Regions from separate parts of the Halomonas sp. V046 genome, predicted to be linked through region 1. Evidence: riboswitches for the same ligand, from Rfam matches in the RefSeq annotation. Region 1 holds a riboswitch; the other holds the start of a gene.
What was found. A riboswitch is a leader RNA that binds a small molecule or an ion and turns the genes downstream of it on or off. The one in region 1 is predicted to bind thiamine pyrophosphate.
Positions count from the first base shown of each region.

Region 2: it holds a riboswitch for thiamine pyrophosphate, as region 1 does, so the genes downstream of both, thiM (hydroxyethylthiazole kinase) here and ACUN9Y_RS08930 (sodium:solute symporter family transporter) in region 1, are expected to answer to the same signal.

Region 1 covers NZ_JBQXYF010000005.1:304,583-308,639, forward strand. Annotated here, with positions in the region: gene ACUN9Y_RS08925 (hypothetical protein) at 1-85, shown strand, start outside; gene ACUN9Y_RS08930 (sodium:solute symporter family transporter) at 241-1,626, opposite strand; TPP riboswitch at 1,617-1,718, opposite strand; gene ACUN9Y_RS08935 (GGDEF domain-containing protein) at 1,956-3,188, shown strand; gene ACUN9Y_RS08940 (peroxidase-related enzyme) at 3,227-3,814, opposite strand; gene ACUN9Y_RS08945 (amidohydrolase) at 3,980-4,057, shown strand, end outside.
Region 2 covers NZ_JBQXYF010000010.1:37,206-41,262, reverse strand. Annotated here, with positions in the region: gene ACUN9Y_RS14580 (cytochrome b/b6 domain-containing protein) at 1-557, shown strand, start outside; gene thiE (thiamine phosphate synthase) at 628-1,314, opposite strand; gene thiM (hydroxyethylthiazole kinase) at 1,304-2,122, opposite strand; TPP riboswitch at 2,157-2,268, opposite strand; gene ACUN9Y_RS14565 (hypothetical protein) at 2,327-2,650, opposite strand; gene ACUN9Y_RS14560 (peroxiredoxin) at 3,388-4,026, opposite strand.

The sequences.
Region 1 (4,057 bases):
CAGCGTCACGCCCCCGGCCGCCGCCTTCGCCTTGCCGGACCAGAACACCGGCCTGCAGAACCTGCTCAAGTCGGTCATTCAGTGACCTCTATCGGCTACCTGCTGCACCGCCTGCTTCGCCGTCGCGTTGTGACGGTGAAGCAGGCGGTTTCCGCCGCCGTGGTTCAAGCCCCGGCTGCAACACGACCGCCCCGCGGCCGCCAGCGAACGAGGCGGGTCCACGCCACGGTGCCAGCAAGGTCAGGCGAGCTGACGAGGGCCTCCTGCGACAAGCGCCAGCGCAACACTGACCAGGGAGGAAATCACCAGCGCCCAGAGAAACGGCGCCAGAGTCGGTACACCGTTGGGGAAACTGGCGGCCAGCAGACCCGCCTGAAGGCTGCCGCCGGCGAGCCAGCCGGGCACCAGGGTCGCGATCAACCCCGCGACGCCACCACCAATGGCGGCCAAGGGGCGCATTCTAGACCACAGGCCGAGCATCACCGGCACCACGATGGCCGCGCAGAGCAGATCAGCGATCAAGAACAAGCGCAGCACTGACAGCCCCTGCAGGGCGATGAGCACGACCGGGACCATCAAGACCACGGTGATCCAGCGGGCTTCTCTCAGGGAGCGCTGGCGCCCTCCTCCTGCGGCACTTGCCAGCGACGCCAAGGCGTTCTGCAGGGTATCGACACTCGAGGCCACCAGCGTGACCGCCAGTACCAGGGCCGGTAGCGCGAGCCAGGCTGGCGCATCGGCAAGCAGTGCAAAGAACGGAATCGGCGGCTGCCCCAAGGCCACACCGCTGGCCGCCGCGAGCATGCCGAGGCCGCCGACCACGGCCACGACGATCACGGTCAAGCCACCCCCAAGCCAGGCCCCGCGCACCAGGGCCGTGTCGTCTCTGGCGGCCCAGACCCGCTGCCAGTAGCCCTGGTGAAACAGGTTGGCTGCGGTCACCGCAATGATCAGAGTCAGCGCCACGGATAGCGCGTCGCCTGTCGGCAGCGACGGCAAGGCGGACAACGGCGGCAGGCTCGGCAGCCGGCTCAACGTGACCCCAGCCACCAGCACCAGCAAGGCCATCAACAGCCACGCCTGCCAGCGGTCCGTGGCAAGACTCGCGCGCAGGCCGCCGGCGGCGGTATAGACGAGGGTAGTGACCGCGACGGCAAGGATCACCCACTGACCCGAGCCACCGGACAACAGGCCGGTAATCGCGCCGATGGCGGTCAACTCGGCGGCCAGAAAGCAGCCCATGTAAAGTACCGACACCAACGCCACCGCCCGCTGGACCAGGCTGCCGTGGCAGTGCTGAGCGAACTCACCGATGCTGCGCCCCTCGGGCAGGCGGCGCCGGATGGCGGGCCCGAACAACCCCAGCACGATAAACGGTAACGCCGAGCCGAGGGCGTAGCCTGCCACCGCCAAGGGGCCGACGAAGGCGCCGATCTCGGGCGGGGCGAAGAGGATCCACGCGCCCATGCCCGAAGCAAGAAAGGACAGCCCCAGCGCCATTCCCGACTGGGAGTTCCGCGCGGTGACATAGTCATCGAGACGCTCGTCCCGGCGACGAGCCTTGAGGCCCAGCAGGGTGAAGCAGGCTAGCGCCGCGGCAATCGCGGCGATCGTGATCGTCGACATGGTCGCTCTTCCTCCGCCGGTATCAACCGGATCAGGTTCCAGGGTCAGCAACGCGCTTTCTCAGTCCAATGAGGACTCCCCTGGCGACAGGTAACAAATTGTTAATATCGAGTTACACTGCGTATCAATGCACTAAATATCGTCTTAGCGTGGAATGTCCGTGGGCGGACAGCTTGTTACGGCACTACCCAGTCGTGCAAATACCACAGAACCACGATATACGTAATGATCAAGAAAAATCATCCCGATTCTTGATCCAGAACAACCGGGGCACATCATGCCAGTGATGGTCGGCTGAGCGCCATCCCCATTTGACTGTGAGAAGCGCCATGAGACCCATCGATAAATCCCTGCTGGAACAAATGCATATCAGCGAGGTCGAGATCAAGCGTCGCAAGGAATTTCTCAACCTCGGTGACGCTGACCTCGCGGATCTCGCGGCGCTCAAACCCATCATCAATGAGCATATCGAAATCATCGTCGAGGAATTTTACGAGCGTCAGACGGAAATCGACGAAATCAGCCTGCTGATCGGCGATTCGGAAACGCTGCAGCGGCTGCGCTCCGCCCAACGCCAGTACGTGCTCGACCTCTTCACCGGCTACTACGACACCGAATACGTCAATAGTCGTCTGCGTATTGGCCTGGTCCACAAGCGCATCGGCGTGGAGCCTAAGCTGTTCCTGTCGGCGATGTGCACCCTCAAGACGATTCTGTTTCGCGTCATCGACGAGAATCTCGGCCATAACAAAACCATCAACGACGTCAAGAGCAACGACGTCAAGAGCAACGACGTCAAGAGCAGCCTCGACAAGCTCATGTACTTCGATATCACCTTGGTGTTCGACACTTACATCGACACCCTGCTCAACGAGGTGCACAGCGCCAAGCGGCGGATGGAGCTCTATGCCCGCAACCTCGAAGAGAAGACCAAGGAACTTGCGACCTACGCCGAGAAGGACCCCCTGACCGGTCTGTTCAACAAGCGCGGGATGAGCCAGGCGCTGAACAGAGAGATTCGCATGGCCGAGCGCCGCCACTCGCTGCTGAGCCTGATCTACTGTGATATCGACAACTTCAAGACCATCAACGATACCTTCGGCCACCACAAGGGCGACGAGATTCTGGTCACCTTCGGCGAAGTGATGCAGGAGACGGTACGCAACAGCGATATCTGCTGTCGCCTCGGCGGCGATGAGTTCTGCTGCATTCTGCCCGACTGCGACGTCAAGAGCGCCCGCATGATCGGATCCAAGGTGGAGCTTGCCTTCCAGACCCGCTATCCGGATTTCTCGATCAGCGTGGGCGTCGCCGAGACCGGCGAGCGAGAGTACCTCGACGAAGAAGCGCTACTCCGGGCAGCCGACACCATGATGTATCGCAACAAGGAAGACCGTAAACAGCGCGAGTCCGGTGCCTTGGCGACGCCCCCCGCCGATGTACACCCCGGCACCGACCATCATGCCTCGGGCTCACCCCCGGCGGCAGAAAAACCCGACCCGACCGGCGCCGCCCGTTTGACCGCTGTCACCCGAGAAACGAGCGACACCTCCAAGAAGTAAGCCTCATCGCCGACGTCCCCCGGGGAAAGCGCCGCCAGTCAGCTTTCCCGCGGCACACGCCCCATCAAGTAGAACTCCGGATTCGGTGGCGTCGCGGTCAGCGTCACCAGCCGATTGGACAGGCCGAAGAAGGCGCAGATGGCACCGATATCCCAGATATCGTCACGACTGAAGCCGGCCTCCGTCAGACGCCCCTCCCAGGCCGCAGTCAACTCACCCACGTCGATGGCGCAGTAGAGCGCGAAGTCGAGCATCACCCGATGTCGCTCGCTGAGGGGAGCGGTACGGTGATTGATGGCCACCTGGTCGGCGAGCAAGGGGTCCTTGGCGTAGATGCGCACCAGGGCACCGTGGGCGACGACGCAGTAGAGACAGTGATTGCGCGCGCTGGTGGCCACCACGATCATCTCTTTTTCGGCCTTGGTCAGGGTATCCGATTCCCGCTCCATCAGCGCATCGTGATAGTCGAAGAAGGCTCGAAACTCCGCGGGTCGGTGGGCCAGCATCAAAAATACATTGGGGACGAAGCCGGCCTTCTCCTGCACCGCCAGGATTCTGGCCCGCAGGTCCTCCGGCAACTCGTCCAGGGTGTCGGGAAAAGGAAAGCGACTCAGCATAGTGCTCATGGCAAGGCTCCAGGCAGGTGGGCAGAGGGATGACTATAGTGCACCCAGGGAACATCTCCCTGTCATCATATGACCTTTACGTTAACGTAATCATGATGATTCCGCCCTAGTCTATTCATCGCACAGACGCCGCCAACGGCGGCGTCCGCGACAAGGAAGGCACTCATGGCACGGACTATCCTACCTCGGCGGTCAGTCGAGTCTCTCCAGCTCCCCCGTTCCAACATGCTCAAGCGTCACGCC
Region 2 (4,057 bases), on a different contig from region 1:
AGTTGGTGGAGGGCAAGGCAGGCAGCGCGAGTGCCGGCGACGAGGATGGGCGGCGCGTGACGGTGGTCTGGGATCCGCTGGTGAGATCCTTTCACTGGCTACTGGTGGTGGGGTTCGCGCTCAACTACCTGGAAATCGGACCGCACCGTTGGATCGGGTATGCGCTGATGGGGCTGATTGCGATCCGGGGGATGTGGGGGTTCATCGGCCCCTGGTCGGCGCGCTGGACGAGTTTCTGGCCGACGCCGAGGCGCCTGCGTGCGGCTTTCGGCGGCGCTGCGCCTGATGCCCGGCGCATCACCCACACGCCCCTGGGGGCGGCGATGATGGTGCTGCTGCTCGCCCTGATGCTGGCGCTGGGTACCACGGGCATGCTGATGGTGCACACCGAGCATTTTCACGAATTGAAATGGATGGAAGAGCTCCACGAAGGCCTGGCAACGGCGATACTCTGCCTGATTCCATTGCACGTGCTTGGCGCGATCAAGGAGGGGCGTCGGCGCAAGGACAACCTGATCGCCGCCATGATTCATGGTCGCCGCCGCGTCGACGACTAGTGCGTAGAAGCATTGCCCCGCCCGGCCTGCGGCACCGAGGCGGGTGCGAAATAGGCGTCAGCGGGTGGTCTCAGGCGTCGGTCTCAGGCGTCCTCAGCCGCCAGGCGGCAACGATCGTCTGGCTGGCCGTTTCAGGGTCACTCTGGCCGCATATCGCCGAGACCACGGCGAGTCCGTTGGCGCCGGCGGCTCTGGTGGCCGCGGCATGGGCCGCCTTGAGCCCACCGATGGCAACGCTAGGCAGCGGGCTCGCCGCCGTCAGCGTGGCCAGTCCCCCGAAGCCGAGAGGCTCGGCGTGGTCGCCCTTGGTGGCGGTGGCGAACACCGGTCCCAGGCCGAGGTAGTCCAGCGCTTCTACGTCGAGGGTGGCGAGCTGCGCCGGGTTCTGGACCGACAGGCCGATGATGGCGCCCGGCCCCAGCAGGCGGCGCGCTTCGGCCACCTCGCTATCGCCTTGGCCGAGGTGCACACCGTCGGCGCCTGCGGCCTGCGCCACCGCCACCCGGTCATTGATGATCAGGGGGACGCCGCTACCTGCCAGCGCGGCCTTGAGCTGCCGGGCCTGGTCGATCAAGGTGGCGTCGTCGGCGTGCTTGTCGCGCAGTTGGACGAGGGTCACGCCGCCGCGAACGGCGGCCTCGACGGTTTTCACCAGGCCGTGCGCCGCGCAAAGGTGCGGGTCGGTGACCAGGTAGACGGCGAGCTGGTCAGGGTGGAAGCCGCTCTCCAGGGGGCAGGGGCGAGATTCAAGGGACATGCGCTATCTCCAGCGGGGCTAGGCCGATCAGGGCGTCGGCGTCGATTCGATAGAGTTCATCGAGAAAGGCGCTGGCGAAGCTGCCAGGCCCATGGGCGTCACGGCCGGCGCGGCGTCCGGCCTCGCCATAGCAGGCGAGTGCGCCGATGCAGTCTTCGAAGGCATCGGCGCCGCTGGCGACGAAGGCGGCGACCACGCCGCTCAGCGCGCAGCCGAGTGTCGTCACCCGCGGCATCAGCGCATGGCCGCCGGACACCCGAGCCAGGCGCTGGCCATCGGTGACCAGATCGACTTCGCCGGTCACCGCCACCACCGCGTTGGCGTTACGGGCCAGGGCGACGGCAGCCGCGAGGGCCTCGTCGCTGGCCACAGTGGAATCCACGCCGCGCCCGCCGGTGCTGGCGCCGTGCAGCGCGATGATTTCCGAGGCGTTGCCACGAATGACCGTGGGCCGGCAGGCGAGCAGGCGGCCGGCTACCTCGCGGCGATAGGCGGTAGCCCCGACGGCGACGGGGTCGAGGACCCAGGGTTTGGCGTGGGCCCGGGCGCTGGTGGCCGCCTCGACCATGGCCTCGACCCAGGCCGGCGACAGCGTGCCGATATTGACGCTGAGCGCATCGGCCAGGGACGCGAACTCGGCGGCCTCTTGCCTGGCATGGACCATCGCCGGTGAGGCGCCAAGGGCCAGCAGCACGTTGGCGGCACTGTTCATGGCGACGTAGTTGGTGATGTGGTGTATCAGTGGTGTGGCCTGGCGCATTCGCGTCAGGCGAGCGCCAAGCTCGGCGCCGGTGAGAGAAGCTGTCATGCTCGCCTCCAGGCGGAGGCGCGCCGGGACGGCGCGGACGGCCGCCGCGACTCCCTCCGCCGGTATGATCCGGGTCAGGTTCCAAGGGTGCCTCTCAGCCGCGCACGACGGCCTGAGCCATGCACGCGGCGCCCCTGTCGTGGACAAGTGGCAGTGGTTGCCAAGCGCCTACTATCACCACTCGAGAGCGAGCTGTAAAGCCGATTACCCCAGCAACTGCAATGCCACCAGGGTACCCAGGGAGGCCAGGGTCAGGTGACGCAGCGTGGTGCCAAGGGGGGCGCTGTCCTGGCCTTGGTCGAGATCGAGGTCGTCATCGACGTCCTTGGCGCTCCCATCGCCGTCATCGTGCCACAGGGCCATGCTGCCCAGTGCCAGGCTCAACAGCCCTAGCGGGACGCTGCAGGTGGACCAGCAGGCCATCAGGGCGATGCCGGTGAGCAATGCGGCGCCGGACAGGGCGAGCCCCCCGGCAGACAGGCGCAGGGCGAGGGGGCGAGGACGAATATCGAAAGCGAGGGGCGACATGGCAAGATCGACTCCGAAGACGGTCAGGGAAAGGGGACCCATGACACCTTACACGCTATGCCTTAACGCGCGCTTAACGTTCGATGTCGAAATTGTGACAGGGTGGCGCGACAGCCGTTCACTTGCGTGGTGCCGGTGGGGGGGGCCCAGGGGCTGGCATCAGGCGCGAACATAGGCCCAGCCAGCGGCCTGGTTTTTGGCCAGGGTGACCTCCGAGGCGTCGACCTCGGTGAGTCCTCTGTCGTTACGAGGCCTTGCGCCTTCGGCGAATTCCGGCACAGGCGTAGGGCGTTATCGGTGGCGTCGGGTGTCTTCAGGGCCGCCGCGTTCGCCGTGCCATTGGCCACGATGATGGCGCTGGCACGCGGTCGTGCTGCCTTCAGGTTGGGCAGGTTGGGCAGATTGAGCAGGTAGCGCCGGGCCCGAGCCAGGCTCTCGGCATATAGCCGACCTCGAGGCGCGTCGTCTCCTGGGCCGAGGCGCTTAGGCCGAGGTGCTCAGGGCGAGGGCCGCCAACCCGGCAACAAGGTGTCATCATCTGGAGGGCAAGGGGCGCTCCTGGCAAGAGGGGATGAGACAGCGAGTGGGATGATATCGGGTGCGGCGAGCGCGTGACATGCCAGCCCCCCATTGTTCCGCTATAGGCTAAGGCTCGCGATCGGGCAGCGGCCCTGCTCAACAACGCACGCGGCCGCCAGTGGGCGGCCGCGTGTACCGGGTAGGCAGGTGGCCTGAGATCAGGACTTGCCGGGTTGCTTGACGTAGCGCAGATAGGGTCGCTGTTCGTCCCAGCCCTCGGGGAATAGCTTGCTGGCCTCGTCGTTGCTGACCGCCGGCACGATGATGCAGCGCTGGCCCGGCGTCCAGTTGACCGGCGTGGCCACCTTGTAGCCATCGGTCAGCTGCAGGCTATCCAGCACGCGCAGTATCTCGTCGAAGTTGCGGCCGGTACTGGCCGGATAGGTCAGCGTCAGGCGGACCTTCTTGTTGGGGTCGATGATGAAGACGCTGCGCACCGTCAGGGTGTCGTTGGCGTTGGGATGGATCATGTCGTAGAGGTCACTGACCTTGCGATCATGGTCCGCCAGCAGCGGGAAGTTGAGTCCATGGCCCTGGGTGTCTTCGATGTCGCCGGCCCAGGCGTGGTGGTCCTCGATAGGATCGACCGACAGGCCGATGGCCTTGGTGTTGCGCTTGTCGAACTCGCCTTTCAGGCGCGATACCTCGCCGAGCTCAGTAGTGCATACCGGCGTGAAGTCCTTGGGGTGGGAGAACAGGATCACCCAGCTGTCGCCGGCCCAGTCGTGGAACTGGATGGTGCCGGCGGTGCTTTCCTGGGTGAAATCCGGGGCGGTGTCGCCGAGTCGCAGAGTCATGTCAGCCTCCTGTGGGTGGTTTGCCGAAGTG